One region of the Mixta mediterraneensis genome, then DNA from elsewhere that is predicted to be linked to it. Evidence: predicted binding sites of a transcription regulator. Region 1 holds the regulator's gene; each other region holds the start of a gene.
The links. The regulator PurR, encoded in region 1, represses purine synthesis genes. The targets are predictions, from matches to a motif close to CANGCAAACGTTTGCNTG.

Region 1 (4,459 bases):
AGACCAATATCTGCTGGCGTTAATCCGATATGAGCCAGGATAAACGGTGAACCCGTTAGCCAGGCAAAAAAGCTGGCTGAGCAGGCAGAATAGATCAGGATATTGCCGCTAAACACCCGCGAGCGAAGCAGTGAAAGAAAGCCCGGTTGGCGATGCTTTTCTCTGATGTCTGTCGATCTGGCGGGTAAACGCAAAGTAACGGCAATAAGGACCAGAGCAATGACCATTAACACTAAAAAAATTGAACGCCAGTGAAAATGGCTGATAAGCCATGCGCCAAACAGGGGCGCTAACGCCGGCGAAAGCGCGACTAAAGGCATAATGGTGGCAAAGACTTTATTCGCACGCGCCTGCGGATAGCGATCAACCACCAAAGCCTGCCAGCTGACTGCGGCAGCACACACTCCCACCGCCTGAATAAAACGCAGCGCCAACATAAAAATGACGTCCGTAACCCACAACATCCCTGCGCATCCAAAGGCGAAGATCGCCAGACCTGCCAGTAAAACCGGTTTTCGCCCGATCCTGTCTGATATGGGGCCCCAGAACAGTTGCGCACAGGCAAAGCCCGCAAGGAATAAGCTCATACTGGCGCTAATGATGCCAGGCGAGGTAGCAAAGGTTTGCTGCATCACGCCGAAAGCGGGAAGGTACATATCGGTTGCCAGAAAGCCCAGCATGCTGAGTAAGGCGAGGTAAGGGATAAATCCTTTATTTGATAACATCTGATTCTCATTTTTGCAGAGTGAACGCGGCAGAGTGTAGAAGGTGCATTAAACGCTGTGAAACGCTAATATTTGTCTTAACCTGTTAAAATTTTTGAAGGCAGATTATGTGGTCCGAATATGCGCTTGAAGTCGTGGACGCGGTAGCACGGGGCAGGAGTTTTAGCGCCGCTGCGCAAGAGCTACATCGTGTACCTTCTGCCATTAGCTATACGGTACGCCAGCTTGAAACCTGGCTGGCGGTGCCGTTATTCGAACGTCATCATCGTGAAGTGGTTTTAACGCCAGCCGGTGAACATTTTGTCCGGGAAGGGCGAAGTGTTATCAAAAAAATGCTTGCGACCCGGCGTCAATGTCAGCAGCTGGCAAATGGCTGGCGGGGCCAGTTAAGCATTGCGATTGATTGCATTGTAAAACCTGAGCGAACGCGACAACTGGTGAAAGATTTTTACCGCCATTTCCCCGATATGGAACTGATCATCAGTTATGAAGTATTCAATGGGGTATGGGACGCCTTAGCAGATAGCCGCGTCGACGTGGCGATTGGCGCTACGCAGGCCATTCCCGTGGGAGGACGTTTCGCCTTTCAGGATATGGGCGCAATTAACTGGCGCTGCGTGGTTCAGCGCGATCACCCTTTAACGCTCGCCAGTGAGCTGGATGATGATACGTTGCGTAGCTGGCCGTCACTTGTCCTGGAAGATACGTCGCGCGCGCTGCCGCGGCGTATGACCTGGACGCTAGATAATCAGCGTCGGGTGGTGGTGCCGGAATGGCAAACCGGGCTGGATTGTGTATTGGCAGGTTTATGTGTAGCGATGGTGCCAGGGCATCTGGCTCGTCCACTACTTGACGCCGGTAAGCTTGTCGAGCTAACGCTACCGATGGCTTTTCCAGAGAGTCCGTGCTGCGTGAGTTGGGCAGAAGATCGCGCATCACCGGCGCTGGGTTGGTTGCTCAGCTATTTAGGTGATGCGCAAACACTTAATCAGGAATGGTTAAGCGAGAATTAACGGCGATAATCGCGAAAAGGGCCGTAGCCTACCGAGCGGCGTTCAATCAGTGTCGGATGGACTTCAATGGTTTGTGACTCTTCGCGTTTGCTGGTAATACGATCCAACAACATTTCCAGCGCTTTTTCACCTAGCTGCGCCTTGGGTTGGTGTACGGTAGTTAACGCCGGGGTGAAGTAGCGCGCGTTGCGTACGTTGTCATAGCCGATAACGGAAATGTCCTGCGGTACGCGCAGGCCCATTTCATCTGCTGCGCAAATGGCCCCCATCGCCATTATATCGCCGCCACAAAATACGGCTGTCGGGCGTTGTTTTTGCGAGAGAATCTGCTGCATGGCCTGATAACCTGATTCGGGTTCAAAATCTCCCTGGACTATCCACTCAGCACGCGGTTGGATGTTGGCTTCCTGAAGGGCTTTTAAGAAGCCTGCATGACGCCCACCGCCGGTATTACGTTCTAACTGTCCGGGAATCGCTCCAATATCGCGATGGCCGCGTTCAATCAAATAGCGCCCGGCAAGATAGCCGCCCTGGAAAGCGTTATCCAACACGGTATCGGTAAAGTCAGCGCGTGATTCGCCCCAGTCCATGACCACCATGGGAATATTTCGATTCTCTTCCAGCATCTTCAACAGATCGTCTGGATATTCGGAACACATCACTAATAAACCATCGACGCGCTTTTGCGCCATCATTGATAAATAAGCACGCTGCTTATGCAAGCCATTGTGTGCGTTACCTAAAATCAGGGTGTAACCTTTCTCAAAACAGTGATTTTCAATGGCTTCAATAATTTCTGCGAAGTAAGGCGCCTCGCTGGAAGTCGCAAGCAATCCCAGCGTTTTGGTGTGATTAACTTTCAGACTACGCGCCACAGCGCTTGGCGAATAGTGCAGCTCCTTGATGGCTTGCCAGACGGTATTGCGCGTTTCTTCTGCCACAAAACGCGTTTTATTGATGACGTGTGAGACGGTGGTGGTCGATACTCCCGCTCGTTTCGCCACATCTTTAATTGTTGCCATGAAAAAGAGACTCCTGAACTTATCTTAACCTATTGATAAGTATCATGTTAAACGATTGCGTCGGCTGAGGTTTTTGCCCACCAAAATGCAATTTTTTTGCCTGTGATCTGGCGTCTGGATAGGTAAAAATGCCAAAAAAGACGGTGAACGGAACCGACGTTGCGCATGTTGCGCATGTTGCGCAACAAAAACAGGATTCTAACAAGGCTGAGCGGATAAAACGAGATTTTTACCGGACCTTATGGGAAAATGCAGTATCCCTACAATCTGTGTGGCTAAGGAGAGGTGATGAGTACCGATATAAAACTGGCGTTGATGACGAGCGGCGCAGCGCTGCTAATGATTCTGGCATTTAGCTTTACCGCCATTCTGCACTAATACAAAAGCCGGATAACGGAGCGTCTGCCTGGGAGGGCCACTCTGTCATCCGGCTTCTTCTGCCTGCGAAGGCAAATACCTCAGCGAATGGTTTTTGGCGTCATCATACGACGCGCACCAATATAGTGCCGCTGCCAGTAATCTTCACCCAATGCGCTAATCTGTATGTCTTTGCCGGTGCGCGGCGACTGAATAAATTTACCGTTGCCTAAATAGACGCCAACGTGATCGGCGGTGCCGCGTCCGTTAATACGGAAAAAGACCAGATCACCTTTCTCCAGCAATTCGCGCTTAACCGGTGCTGCATCACGCAGATGATACATTTCGTTCGCGGTACGGGGAATTTTGAACTTCAGTAAATCTTTGTAGGCGTACCAGACTAAGCCGCTGCAATCAAAGCCGGTATGCGGCGATACGCCACCCCATTGATACGGTTTACCCAGCTGTCCCATTAATTTCGCCATCGCGGTTGCGCGCGCTTTTTGATAACGCTGACGGTGAGATTTGCTCATTCTGAGGGTGCTGATGTCATTAATTTCATTCACGATTTTCGTTGATCGAGATTGACCGTGACGCTTGCTGGAAAGTTTATGCGTATTTTTTTGAGTGGCGGCGTTAACTGCGGCTACGGCCGCTCGCTTTTTTTTCAGTTTAAGTTTCTGAACGGTAACCTGGCGAGATTTCTTCACGGTACTTTTCACCGGACGACGCTTGCGCCGCTCGTCTTCACGCGCACTTTTTTTCTCTGCTTTATGCTGACTGGCATTAACCGGCATCTGCGGGGAAGCAGAGGCGACGTTAAAAAACAGTTGGGCAAAAGCCAGGATGAAAAGCGTAATCAGTAAACGCATAGTCCGGTTATAAGTTGTGCTGTCAGGTTAAAAAGGCCATAACAGAGTTAGAAAATTCTGATCCGCGATCAGGGCCGAAGCAATTTTAGACCAGTTTTTTTTAAAAAAGTAAGTCCTTTTTCTATTAATCTGTTCGCCGCGTTAATTTGGGGTTAAAATGTGCAATTTCAGTGGTTTATATCAGCGAAATTATTGCTAATTATTAATGTATCCATGCCAGTCTGTGAAACAGAGAATTATCGCTGACTAAACGAAGCAACCTGCGTGGCGATTTAACCTCAGCGGCTGCAAAATCCCGTTTTCAGTCCGGGGACGAAGTCGCTACAATAAACAAACACGAAATGACGAATTAAGGAAGGCAATTATGAGTACTGTAGAAAAAATTCAGCGCCAGATCGCAGAAAACCCGATCCTGCTGTATATGAAAGGTTCGCCGAAACTGCCGAGCTGTGGTTTCTCTGCTCAGGCGG
Region 2 (4,459 bases), on a different contig from region 1:
AAAAAAGCCGATCCGAAGATGGATAACGCGCTGAACCGCGAATTAAACCTGACTTCGCTGACAGAGCGACCCGATCATAATCCGCTGGTCGCCGGAAGCTGGCCACCGAAAGCGGGCGAAGTCTCAATGGAGGTTGAGCTGGCTGAGCGTTTAGGCCTGAAGCTGGGTGATTCATTGACCTTTGACGGCGATACACAGACATTCCGCGCCAAAATTACCAGCCTGCGTAAAGTGGACTGGGAAAGTTTACGGCCTAATTTCTTCTTTATCTTCCCGCCGGGCGCGCTGGATGCGCAGCCACAAACCTGGCTGACCAGTTTTCGTATGGATCCCAACCCGCGATTACTGGCGCAACTGAACCGTCAATTCCCGACGCTTAGCCTGCTGGACATTGGCAGTATTATGCGGCAGATCGGCCAGGTGCTGGCGCAGGTCAGCCAGGCGCTGGAGATCATGGTCGTACTGGTAACGGCCTGTGGCGTGTTGCTGTTATTAGCGCAAATTCAGGTCGGGATGCGGCAGCGCCGTCAGGAACTGGTGGCATATCGTACGTTGGGGGCCAGTAAGCGGCTGCTGCGAAGCACGCTGTGGTGTGAGTTTGCCTTGCTCGGCGTCGTGTCAGGCGTGGCGGCAGCCCTGGGTGCAGAAGCAGCATTATGGGGCTTGCAGCGTAAAGTGTTTGATTTCCCCTGGCAGCCGGACTGGACGTTGTGGCTGATGTTACCGCTCGGCGGTGCGCTGTTATTGTCGTTGTGCGGCGGCTGGCTGGGCGTCCGGTTACTGAAAGGGAAAGCGCTGTTTAAACGGTTTGAGGCAGGATGATGAACCAGTACCCTTAACGGTGGGCAACGGGTGAGGGCTGCGGCATGTTTACTTCTTTGCATGCGGTAGCTCTCACCCGGTTTCCCCTTATCTGGCAACTGAACGTTATGGGGATAAAAAATATACGATCAGAGTTTTTCCACGGCCCAGGCAATGCAGCTGGCATACGCTTTCGGCAGCAGCGGTATCAGCGCTTCAAGTGCAGCCTGAAGGCGTGGCTGATCGCTGTCGGTGAGATTTAAATGACCCACTTTGCGACCCGGACGCACCTCTTTGTCGTACCAGTGCAGGTGGACCAGCGGTTGTTGTAGCCAGTCCAGGTTTACCGCAGTGCCAATCAGATTCACCATTACTGAGGGAGCAATCACCACCGGTTGTGGCAAAGCCAGGCCCAGTACGGCCCGCAGATGCAGCTCGAACTGACTGATCGAAGCGCCATTTTGCGTCCAGTGCCCGCTGTTATGTACGCGCGGGGCCAACTCGTTGATCAGCAGGCCTTCCGGCGTAACAAAACATTCCATTGCCATCACGCCAACATATTTCAGCTCATGCATAATTGCGCTGAGCATCGCTTCGGCCTGTTGCTGTTGTGCAGCATCGGCCTGCGGGAAAGCTACGCTGGTGCGCAAAATGCCGTCCTGATGCAAATTATGCGTCAGCGGATAAAACGCGGTGCTGCCATCTTGCGCACGCGCGCCGACCAGCGAGACTTCACCTAAAAAGTTAATGCCCTGTTCGACAATGCATTCGCCATAGCACTCATCAGGCAGCGTAGCGGTTTCACTGGCTCGTAAACGCCATTGACCACGGCCGTCGTAACCGCCTGTGCGACGCTTCACAATTGCCAGTTCACCCAGCGTATTAAATACCTCTGGCCATTCACGCTTATCTGCCAGCAACTGCCACGGCGCGGTGGCGAGACTGAGCTGATCGAGCAACTGTTTCTGGGTCAGACGATCCGCCAGACGTGGAAAAATGTCGCGATTCACAAAGGCGGGATGACATGCCAGCTCGCGCGTTAAGGCGGTTTCAGGCCAGCGTTCAATTTCAGCAGTGATCACGCTTTCAGCGATGGGCAGCGCATCAGGATCGGCTTCCAGCCCCACCGGATACACCGCAATGCCTAAAGGCTCACCGGCCTGACGCAGCATACGACCAAGCTGGCCATTACCTAAAACGCAAACCGGCTTCATGCTTCCTCCCGCGGGTCCGGGTTGTTCAGCACCTCATCGGTCTGGGTCTGACGCCAGTTGGCGAGGCGGGAGGCCAGAGTGCTGTCGTGAATCGCCAGAATCTGTGCCGCCAGCAGGCCAGCGTTTGCGGCACCGGCTTTGCCGATTGCCAGTGTGCCAACCGGAATACCGCGCGGCATCTGCACAATAGAATAGAGACTGTCAACGCCGCTCAGCGCGGCGCTCTGTACCGGTACACCCAGCACAGGAATCAGCGTTTTGGCTGCCAGCATGCCAGGTAAATGTGCCGCGCCACCAGCACCTGCGATGATTACCTGATAACCATTATCAGCCGCCGTTTCGGCAAAGCTAAATAACTTATCCGGGGTGCGGTGCGCTGAAACCACTTCAACATGGAAGGGCACGTCCAGGCTGGTAAGAATTTCCGCAGCGAACTGCATGGTGGACCAGTCACTTTTGGAACCCATAACAATAGCAATACGGGCCGGGGCGGCGTTGGATAACATGCGGTCAGCTCCTGTGAATAAACAAACAGACCTGGCCGGGCGGACAGGTTTTGAAGGGCACAGAGAATAGCATGAGAAAGCAGCAAGGAAAACGGTTGCGTCGGGCTAAACTGGTCCGGTTCTGCTCGTTTTTTAAAAGTCGAATTCGATCAGTTGAACACCGCTGTCATCCAGCTGAATCATCGACCCTTTTGTATGCCACGCGCCTAAAACGACGCGCTCGGCGGTTTCGCCCTGTAGCGTCAGGGTATGTATAGCCGGGCGATGGGTATGACCATGAATCAGCATACGAACCTGCTGGCGCAGCATCGTTGCTTCAACCGCTTGCTGATTAACATCCATAATGGAGACAGATTTGTGTTGATTTGCCTGTTTGCTGTCGGCACGCATACGCGCCGCAATGTGTTTACGAATAAACAGCGGCAGGGCGAGAAACAGCGTTTGGATCCAGCGGTTATGTACTTTTGCGCGAAAGCGTTGATAACCCTGATCGTCAGTACACAATGTGTCGCCATGCATGATCAATACACGGTGACCGTAGCGCGCTAAAACGTGCTCTTCCGGCAATAACATCATACCGCTGGCACGGGCAAAGCGGCGGCCAATCAAGAAATCCCGATTGCCATGTATAAAATAAACAGGCACTGGCAGGGCGTGCAAAGCCTCGGCAACTGTCTGGTGCAGCGGATTAGGATCGTCATCGCCAATCCAGGCTTCAAACAGGTCCCCAAGGATGTACAGCGCGTCGCAATGCACCGCTTCGCGCTGTAAAAAATGTAGAAAACCGGCGGTAATCGCCGGTTCTTCCTGACACAGATGGAGATCTGCGATAAACAGCGTGCGCGACATTACTCGCTAATGGTCACTTTCTGAATGATCACGTCGTCTTTTGGCACATCCTGGTGCATGCCGCTGCGACCCGTGGAAACGGCTTTGATCTTTTCAACGACATCCATGCCTTCAACCACTTCAGCGAATACACAGTAGCCCCAGCCTTGCAGGCTTTCGTCACGGAAGTTCAGAAAGTCATTGTCAGCCACGTTAATAAAGAACTGTGCGGTAGCGGAGTGTGGAGCGGAAGTCCGCGCCATAGCCAGCGTGCCGCGGGTGTTTTTCAGGCCGTTGTTGGCTTCGTTACGGATTTCTTCTTTGGTCGCTTTCTGCTTCATGCCCGGCTCAAAGCCGCCGCCCTGAATCATAAAGCCGTTAATGACGCGGTGAAAAATGGTGTTGTCGTAAAAACCTTCACGGCAATAATCCAGAAAGTTTTGTACGGTTGCCGGCGCTTTGTCATCAAAGGTTTTAATCACTATATCGCCATGGTTCGTCTGGAAAGTTACCATTTTTGTTGTCCTGTAAAGGTTGTCGTCAGTCGCTAAGGCCGCATCGTTTAATGGCGTACCTCTTTTTCTCGACGGTTCTTATATCATAATTTGCAATGGCACGTCAGCAGGGCGGCGCAGTTGGCTTGCTTTGCGTCGCGCGAGCGTTAAAAATACGGCACAATGTCGGGATACCCAAAATAAGTGTCAACTACATACGTCAATACGGAAATGTTCAATGCTTAAGATTTATAACACCCTGAGTCGACAGAAAGAGGAATTCAAACCCATTCATGCCGGTAAGATCGGTATGTATGTTTGCGGCATCACGGTGTACGACCTCTGTCATATTGGTCACGGGCGGACGTTTGTGGCATTTGATGTGGTGGCGCGCTATTTACGCTATTGCGGTTATCAGCTGAATTATGTACGTAATATCACTGATATTGATGATAAAATCATCAAACGTGCCAACGAAAATGGCGAAAGTATTGAAACGCTGACTAATCGCATGATCGGCGAGATGCATCAGGACTTTGCGGCGTTAGGTATTTTGCCGCCAGATTTGGAGCCACGCGCCACGCGCCATATTGCGGAAATTATTGCGCTGGTTGCG
Region 3 (4,459 bases), on a different contig from region 1:
CTTAAAGGCCGGGCGGCACGCTGGCCGATGAGCCTGCTGCTGTGGTCAATTACGTTTGGTCGCTCTGAACGCACCTTATTACAGCTGGAAGCGGAATTCGCGCAGTGGTTTCGCCTGCGGGTAAGGGCTTTTCCGGTGGTCCAGCAACGTTTGACCGATTATCTCAATAGCGATGATGCCGACGTCTGGTTAATTACCGGATCGCCGCAGGCGCTGGTCGAACAGGTTTATTATGATTCTGCTTTTTTGCCGCGCGTGAAACTGATCGCCAGTCAAATGCAACGTGGGGCAGGAGGGCGCATACTCGCGATGCGTTGTCTTGGTCATGAAAAAGTGGCGCAGCTGGAAGAAAAAATTGGCACGCCGCTGCAGTTGTACAGCGGTTACAGCGACAGCAAACAAGATAACCCGCTACTGTTTTTCTGTCAGCACCGCTGGAGTGTGACGCCAGGCGGTGAACTGCAACAGCTGGAATAAGCCGCTTCGAATCGGGCGAAGAGATCGCTATAATGCGCCGCTTTTCTGTAGTCGGGAGTCGCCAGGGTGGACCAACAACAACATGAATACTGGATGCGTCATGCGCTTGGGCTGGCGCGTCTGGCCTGGGAGCAGGGTGAAGTCCCGGTTGGCGCGGTGCTGGTACAGGGCGATCGCGTAATTGGTGAGGGCTGGAATCGACCGATTGGGCAACATGATCCGACTGCCCACGCCGAAATCATGGCGCTGCGACAGGGTGGAGAAGTGCTGGAGAATTATCGTCTGCTTGATACCACGCTTTATGTCACGCTGGAACCCTGCGTGATGTGTGCGGGCGCAATGGTGCATAGCCGTATCACGCGTCTGGTTTTTGGTGCGCATGACGAGAAAACCGGCGCGGCAGGCTCGCTGATAGATGTGCTGGGTCATCCAGGCATGAACCATCAAATTGAGCGGGTCAGCGGCGTACTGGCTGAAGAGTGTGCGGGCATGTTGAGTGACTTTTTCCGCATGCGGCGCGAGCAGAAAAAAGCGCAGCGTCAGGCCCTGCGCGAGCTTTAATTCATTGCAATTTTTGGCTCAACCGCCGGATAACCTCTGCCCAGCTCTGCTTCTAACGCTGCCTGCCGGGCAATACGCTTATCCTGTTCCTGCAAATATCCCACCAGGCTTATCTGATATTTACGGATATTTTCAACATAGTTATAGGCTTCGTGGCCGCGTGCGTAGCCGTAAGTCGTCTGCGTGTAATAACGCTTCTGGCTTAGCATCGGTAAGCGCAGCTTTACATCGGCCCAGCTGTCTGGATTGCTGCCTTGCCTGGCGGTGAGCTTGCGCGCATCCAGCATATGCGCATAACCCATGTTATACGCCGCCAGCGCAAACCAAATGCGCTCCTCTTCAGGAATGGTTGGCGGCACTTTTTCCATCATACGCTGTAAATATTCGCTGCCGCCGCGAATGCTTTGTTCGGCATCGGTACGATCAGCAACCTTCAGGCTATCGGCGGTATTTCGCGTCAACATCATCATACCGCGCACGCCGGTAGGCGAAGTGGCTTGCGGATTCCAGTGCGATTCCTGATAAGAAATAGCGGCTAATAAGCGCCAGTCTATGCCGCTGGCATATTTTTCAAACAGCGGTTTGATGTCCGGTAAGGTGCTGTCGATAGCACGTAAAAAAGTACGAGTATCAACATAATCGAAAGTGCCTACGTGACCGAGGTATTTCTCATCCAGTCGTGCCATCGCCCCTTCTTCGCCCATACCATTAAAGAAATCGAGCATCGCAGCATTCAGGCTGCCATCTTCACTGTGGGGCAGATACCAGGTCACAGGTTCTTCATCGGTCACGTCAAAAGCCACCGCCAGCTGCGGATGAATACGCTGGAGCAGCGCAATCGTCACTGAATCGCCAATGGTATAATCAAGTTTGTCATCGGCCACTGCTTCCAGTAGCGCTTTTGGGTTCTGATCGGTAGAGATAGCCCAATCGAGATTAGAATACTGTTTAGATTTGGCATTTTTTAATGTCGATAAATAGGCTGAGCCCGAGGCAACCGTTAACCGCCCATTCAAATCACCAAGGTTTTTAGGGCGTGGTTTGTTCACGCGATACACCAGCTGCTGCGACACATTGTAGTAACCTGGCCCGGTTTGATAACGCGCCAGACGTTCGCTGTTGTAGATCAGTCCTGCAGCCAGCAAATCCGCTTTGCCATCATCAAGGTCGTCAAACAGGTCGCTGAGATTAGGACGGACAGTGATTTTCAGCTTTACGCCCAGATAATCGGCGAAGCGCTTCGCCAGCTCATAATCCATCCCGGCTGGAGATTTATTGATGGTGTAGTAAGTCAGCGGGGAATTAATGGTGCTGATACGCAACACTCCCCGTGATTTAATCCGTGAGATCGCGTCTTGTCCGCCGCCATACCAGGGGATGGACGGCCATAAAGCCAGTGCTAACAGTACGGCAACCAGACCGATAAACAGATAATTAAATTTAAAGCGTTTCAAATAGTTATCTCTCGATGGCTCTAAGGCCCCTGTCTTTTACAGGCAATATTGATCTTTTTTGAACTCCCAGAGCGAGGGGCATTTTGCGCAACAAAGCGAAGCAGAGCAACTCATAAAGCAATTTCTGTGCAAAATTCAGGCAAATCCGGGGGGCCATAAATTTTGCGCAAACGGTTTCGTCGCGAGTGCTGTTTCTCTATAATACGCCCCGTTTTCCCTGTTGCGCCCAATGAAGCGTCGCCCGGCGCTTCGAAGACGAGAGATCTTTAATGATGGAAATTCTGCGTGGTTCGCCCGCCCTGTCGGCTTTTCGTGTAAACAAACTGCTGACCCGCTTTCAGGAAGCTCATCTACCGGTGAGTGATATTTACGCTGAGTACGTCCATTTTGCCGATGTCAGCACGCCGCTGAGCGCCGATGAAAAAGCCCGCCTGCAGCGCCTGCTTAAATACGGTCCTTCTCTCGCTGAATACGCGCCGCAAGGGCGTCTGCTGCTGGTTACGCCACGTCCAGGCACCCTTTCGCCCTGGTCATCAAAAGCGACCGACATCGCCCATAACTGTGGTTTACCACAGGTGCGTCGCCTTGAGCGCGGTATGGCCTTCTATATTGATGCACCACAGCTAACGGACGCGCAGTGGCAAACCCTGGCCGCATTACTGCATGATCGCATGGTGGAAACCGTGTATAGCGATCTGGCACAGGCTGAACAGCTGTTTATCCGTCATGAGCCGCAGCCGGTAAAAAGTATTGATATATTGCGTGAAGGTCGTCAGGCATTGGTTCAGGCAAACATCAGCCTGGGCCTGGCATTAGCTGAAGACGAAATTGACTATCTGCTCGATGCCTTCACCAAACTGGGTCGCAACCCGAATGACATCGAACTGTACATGTTCGCGCAGGCCAACTCAGAACACTGTCGTCACAAGATTTTTAACGCCGACTGGATTATCGATGGTGAAAAACAGCCGAAGTCGCTGTTCAAAATGATCAAAAACACCTTTGAGCAGACGCCAGATTACGTGCTGTCCGCTTATAAAGACAATGCCGCAGTGATGGAAGGTTCTGAAGTCGGCCGCTTCTTCGCTGACGCGGATAAAGGTGAATATGCATACCATCAGGAAGCCGCACATATCCTGATGAAAGTCGAAACGCATAACCATCCAACCGCAATTTCCCCGTGGCCTGGGGCAGCAACCGGTTCCGGTGGCGAAATTCGTGACGAAGGTGCAACCGGACGTGGCGCCAAACCGAAAGCCGGTTTAGTGGGCTTCTCCGTCTCTAACCTGCGTATTCCCGGCTTCGGGCAGCCGTGGGAAGAGGATTTCGGCAAGCCTGAACGTATTGTTAGCGCACTGGACATCATGACCGAAGGGCCTTTAGGCGGCGCAGCGTTTAACAACGAATTTGGTCGCCCGGCGTTAAACGGCTATTTCCGGACTTATGAAGAGCGGGTTAACAGCCATAACGGTGAGGAGCTGCGCGGTTATCACAAACCGATCATGCTGGCGGGGGGCATTGGTAATATCCGTGCCGATCACGTACAGAAAGGGGAAATCAGCGTCGGGGCCAGGCTAATTGTGCTGGGTGGACCGGCGATGAATATTGGGCTGGGCGGCGGCGCGGCGTCGTCTATGGCATCCGGTCAGTCTGACGCCGATCTTGATTTTGCATCAGTACAACGTGACAACCCTGAAATGGAACGTCGTTGCCAGGAAGTGATCGACCGCTGCTGGCAGCTCGGTGATGACAACCCCATTTTATTTATCCATGACGTTGGCGCGGGCGGGCTTTCCAATGCCATGCCAGAACTGGTCAGCGATGGTGGCCGTGGTGGTCGTTTTAACCTGCGCGATATTCTCAGCGACGAGCCAGGTATGAGCCCGCTGGAAGTGTGGTGTAACGAATCGCAAGAGCGTTATGTCATGGCTGTTTCGCCAGAAAAACTGGCTGAGTTTGATGCCATT
Region 4 (4,459 bases), on a different contig from region 1:
GCCTTATTGCCAGCTTCAGCAAGGGCCTCACTTTCAACTTCTCGTCCACGTGTATTGACGCTTAATAATCTGCATACTGGCGAAACCCTTAAAACTGAGTTTTTTAATGGGAAAAGTTATGACAAGGATGAGTTGTCGCGTTTGAATCACTTCTTCCGCGACTTCCGTGTTAACCAGGTGAAAAATATTGACCCGCATTTATTTGATCAAATTTACCGTCTGCAAACCTTGCTGGACACACATAAACCGGTGCAGTTAATTTCCGGTTATCGTTCGCTGGCAACAAATAACATGTTGCGCGAAAGGGGGCCGGGTGTCGCGAAGCACAGCTATCACACGAAGGGGCAGGCGATGGATTTTCATATTGAAGGCATCGCGTTGAACAATGTTCGCAAAGCTGCATTAACAATGCGCGCGGGTGGTGTAGGATATTACCCACGCAGCAACTTTGTGCACATTGATACCGGGCCGGTAAGGCACTGGTCATAAACCGGCAGCGCTGCGCGAGTCGGTCATGGAGCATTATGAATTACCACATTATTCCTGTTACCGCATTTGCACAGAATTGCTCTGTCATCTGGTGTGAAACCACGCGTGAAGCGGCTCTGGTCGATCCTGGCGGTGATGCAGCAAACATCAGGCAGACGCTTGAGCAGCTGAAGCTTAAACCGGCACAAATTTTGCTGACGCATGGTCACCTCGATCATGTCGGTGCGGCCGCTGAGTTAGCCGCATTTTATCAGGTTCCGGTTATCGGTCCGCAAAAACTGGATGCGTTTTTGTTTGAAGCATTACCCACTCAGAGCCGTATGTTTGGGTTGGATGAATGTGACCCTTTTACCCCCGATCGCTGGCTGGAAGAGGGTGACAGCGTACGAGTGGGTTTAGTTACGCTGGAAATACGGCACTGTCCAGGCCATACGCCAGGACATATCGCCTTTTTTGATCGTGTCGGAAGATTACTTATATCGGGGGATGTGATCTTTAATGGTGGCGTAGGTCGTACTGACTTCCCGCAAGGAAACCATCATCACTTGATCGAGGCGATTAAAACGAAGCTACTGCCGTTAGGCGATGATGTGGAGTTTATTCCCGGACATGGGCCGACCTCTACTTTAGGGCGAGAACGTATCAGTAATCCTTTTCTGCAATAAGAAATGGGCCATTTGGCCCATTTCTTATGCTGAATCTGGCTTGCTTAAAGCACAGCGACAATGGCTTCGCACAGCGCTGACATATTATCTGGCGTCATGCCCGCCACGTTCACCCGGCCAGAATTTACCGCATAAACGCCGTACGACTCACGTAGGCGAATCACCTGATCCTTCGTCAGCCCGCTGAAGGAGAACATACCGTTTTGCCTGATAATAAAGCTAAAATCACGCTGCGCGCCTTTCTCTGCCAGGGTATTCACGAAAAGATGGCGCATGCGTTGAATACGCTGGCGCATATCGGAAAGCTCCTGCTCCCATATAGTACGTAAAGCGTCGTTGCCCAAAACAGTCGCTACGACGGCAGCGCCGTGCGCTGGCGGGTTCGAATAGTTGGCGCGGATGGTGTATTTCACCTGGCTAAATGTCGCGTCTGCTACAGCGGTATCGGCAGCCACTAACGTAATCGCCCCGACGCGCTCGTTGTATAAGCCAAAGTTTTTCGAGTAAGAGCTGGCAACAATGAGTTCCTGATGCGTTGCAGCGAAAATGCGTAATCCTTCAGCATCCTCCTCCAGACCGCGAGCGAACCCCTGATAGGCGAAATCGAATAGCGGCAGCCAACCATTAGCCTGAGAAATTTGTGCCAGTTGTTGCCATTGTTCAGCCGTAGGATCGATACCGGTGGGGTTGTGGCAGCAACCATGGAACAGCACCACATCACCCGCTTTAGCATCCTTAAGCGAGGCCAGCATACCGTCAAAATCCAGCGTATGGTTTTCAGCGTCGTAATACTGGTATTCACACACTTCCAGACCGGCAGCATTAAACACGTTTTTATGGTTTGGCCAGCTTGGATTGCTTATCCAGACTCGCTTTACCGGGGTTTGAGTCGAGAGAAAATCTGCGGCTACCCGCAGCGCACCGGTGCCGCCTGGGGTCTGAGCCGTACGCGTGCGACCTGCGGCAATCAAAGCATTCTCTTTGCCAAACAATAACTCCTGCGTGCAACGAGCGAAATCTGCCAGACCATCAATGCTGAGATAGTTTTTTGTGGTTTCATTCTCCAGCAGATACTGTTCGGCTTTTTTAACGCTGGTCAGTACGGGCGTTTTACCGGTTTCATCTTTATAGACGCCAATACCTAGGTTAATTTTTTCAGGGCGGTCATCAGCGCGGAACAGATCGGCCAGTCCAAGAATAGGGTCGGCGGGTGCAGCAGAGATCGATTCAAACATGAGTCAGGTCCAGTAGCGTGAACTTTAGCAAAATGAGCTATCAGGTTAGCGCTGAGGCAGGCAAAAGCCAACCGTTTGCGAGACAAATTCATCATTTAGCGATCAGGAGGCGGGAATAGTAAAAAAACTAATAGTACAGAAAGTTAACAGGCGAGGGAGCGAGGATTTGCCGATAAAGAAACGGAGCCTTGGCTCCGTTTCTTCTACATCTTCAGACTGTCTGACTTAGAACTGGTAAACCAGACCTACAGCTACGATGTCGTCGGTGTTCAGACCCAACGGGTTGTTGTCGTCCAACCGGTTAATATCGTATTCAGCATAGGTAGACATGTTTTTGTTGAAGTAGTAGGTTGCGCCAATAGAGAAGTATTTGACCAGGTCAGCATCGCCCACGCCATCGATGTCTTTGCCTTTAGACTGAACATAGGCCAGAGACGGACGCAGACCGAAATCGAACTGATATTGCGCAACAAGTTCAATGTTCTGAGCTTTGTTAGCAAAAGCAGCGTTAGTCGTGCCAGGACCAGTGGTGATTGAAATTGGCGTAGAGTTACGGGTTTCACCGTACATCGCTGCCAGGTAGATGTTATTGGCATCATACTTAAGCGCAGTAGCCCAGTTTTCAGCACGTTTGCCCGCGCCAACTACAGTACCATCAGCTGCAACGGTACCTGCCGCCTGAGCATCAGTACGGTCACTGCTGCTATATGCACCTACAACAGCCACACCGATTGGTGAGGTGTAAGAGGTTGACAGGCCCCAGCCATCGCCGTTTGCACGACGGATGTCGGTACGGTCGTTTTTACCTTGATACTGAACAGCGAAGTCCCAACCGTCAACCAGACCAAAGAAGTTAGTGTTGCGGTAGGTTAACAGACCGGTGCTGCGGCCGTTCATGAAGTTATCGGAGTAGCCGGAATCGCCACCGAACTCTGGCAGCATATCGGTCCAGCCGATTGCATCATAAACCACACCGTAATTACGGCCGTAGTCGATCGAACCAGCGTTACCGAACTTCAGACCGGCAAAGCCCAGACGGGTTTTATTACCGTCCTGTGCATCAGAACCTTCAGAGTTGTTAGCCTGAACGTTGTATTCCCACTGACCAAAACCGGTCAGCTGGTCGTTAATCTGAGTTTCACCCTTAAAACCGAAGCGAACATAAGTCTGATCGCCATCGCGGCCGTCATCATCAGAAAAGTAATGCAGGCCAACAGCTTTACCGTACAGGTCCAGTTTATTGCCGTCTTTATTATAGATTTCTGCTGCGTTTGCTGCGCCTGCAGCTAACAGAGCAGGGATAACCACTGCAAGAATGTTGCGCTTCATCATTATTTATTACCCTCATTGGAGTTATTCGGACACCTTCCACTCCTGTCAAGAAACCTTTACGGGAACCTTGAAAGAAGATGGGCGTCTCATGTATCTGCACGCATCTTTCCATCACCCTGACGGCAATTCCACCTCGAAAATGCTACTAAACTCGTAATCTTGTTTCAGTGAGAAAAATTATATTACAAAATGTAAAATTAAGGGAACTTTGTGAGAGAACTCATAATTTACAAAAATAAAAAAAGGCCGGCGATGCCGACCTCGTTATATATATGAATTTCTTATAATTAATATCAGATTTTAGAAACTCGCGTTACGGGGGGTGCGTGGGAAGGGGATAACATCTCTTACATTTTGTACGCCCGTGACATAGGCTATTAAACGTTCGAAACCTAAACCGAAACCAGAATGAGGAACGGTGCCGTAGCGACGCAGGTCACGATACCACCAGTAATCTTCTTTATTCAGCCCCATTTCTTCCAGGCGTGCATCCAGGACAGACAGACGTTCTTCACGCTGTGAACCCCCAATAATCTCACCAATGCCTGGCGCCAGAACGTCCATTGCGGCAACAGTTTTACCGTCATCATTAAGGCGCATATAAAAGGCCTTGATATCTTTCGGATAGTTTTTCACCACGACCGGCGCTTTAAAGTGTTTTTCCGCCAGATACCGTTCATGCTCAGAAGAGAGATCAACGCCCCATGAAACGGCGTTCTCGAACGTCTGGCCACAATT

Region 2: the regulator PurR is predicted to act here: its motif matches at 2,606-2,623, upstream of purE (5-(carboxyamino)imidazole ribonucleotide mutase).
Region 3: the regulator PurR is predicted to act here: its motif matches at 2,656-2,673, upstream of purL (phosphoribosylformylglycinamidine synthase).
Region 4: the regulator PurR is predicted to act here: its motif matches at 2,454-2,471, upstream of QRY16_RS06225 (amino acid aminotransferase).

Annotation. Positions count from the first base shown of each region.
Region 1 is NZ_JASUAZ010000010.1:110,549-115,007, forward strand. Features, by position in the region: gene punC (purine nucleoside transporter PunC) at 1-725, opposite strand, end outside; gene punR (DNA-binding transcriptional activator PunR) at 833-1,738, shown strand; gene purR (HTH-type transcriptional repressor PurR) at 1,735-2,760, opposite strand; gene cydH (cytochrome bd-I oxidase subunit CydH) at 3,049-3,138, shown strand; gene QRY16_RS09220 (C40 family peptidase) at 3,219-3,989, opposite strand; gene QRY16_RS09225 (Grx4 family monothiol glutaredoxin) at 4,351-4,459, shown strand, end outside.
Region 2 is NZ_JASUAZ010000036.1:26,935-31,393, reverse strand. Features, by position in the region: gene ybbP (putative ABC transporter permease subunit YbbP) at 1-822, shown strand, start outside; gene purK (5-(carboxyamino)imidazole ribonucleotide synthase) at 951-2,015, opposite strand; gene purE (5-(carboxyamino)imidazole ribonucleotide mutase) at 2,012-2,521, opposite strand; gene QRY16_RS16860 (UDP-2,3-diacylglucosamine diphosphatase) at 2,654-3,370, opposite strand; gene ppiB (peptidylprolyl isomerase B) at 3,370-3,864, opposite strand; gene cysS (cysteine--tRNA ligase) at 4,082-4,459, shown strand, end outside.
Region 3 is NZ_JASUAZ010000002.1:64,936-69,394, forward strand. Features, by position in the region: gene yfhb (phosphatidylglycerophosphatase C) at 1-477, shown strand, start outside; gene tadA (tRNA adenosine(34) deaminase TadA) at 544-1,038, shown strand; gene mltF (membrane-bound lytic murein transglycosylase MltF) at 1,035-2,492, opposite strand; gene purL (phosphoribosylformylglycinamidine synthase) at 2,762-4,459, shown strand, end outside.
Region 4 is NZ_JASUAZ010000006.1:75,834-80,292, forward strand. Features, by position in the region: gene mepK (peptidoglycan L,D-endopeptidase MepK) at 1-489, shown strand, start outside; gene QRY16_RS06220 (MBL fold metallo-hydrolase) at 525-1,154, shown strand; gene QRY16_RS06225 (amino acid aminotransferase) at 1,199-2,389, opposite strand; gene ompF (porin OmpF) at 2,615-3,721, opposite strand; gene asnS (asparagine--tRNA ligase) at 4,022-4,459, opposite strand, start outside.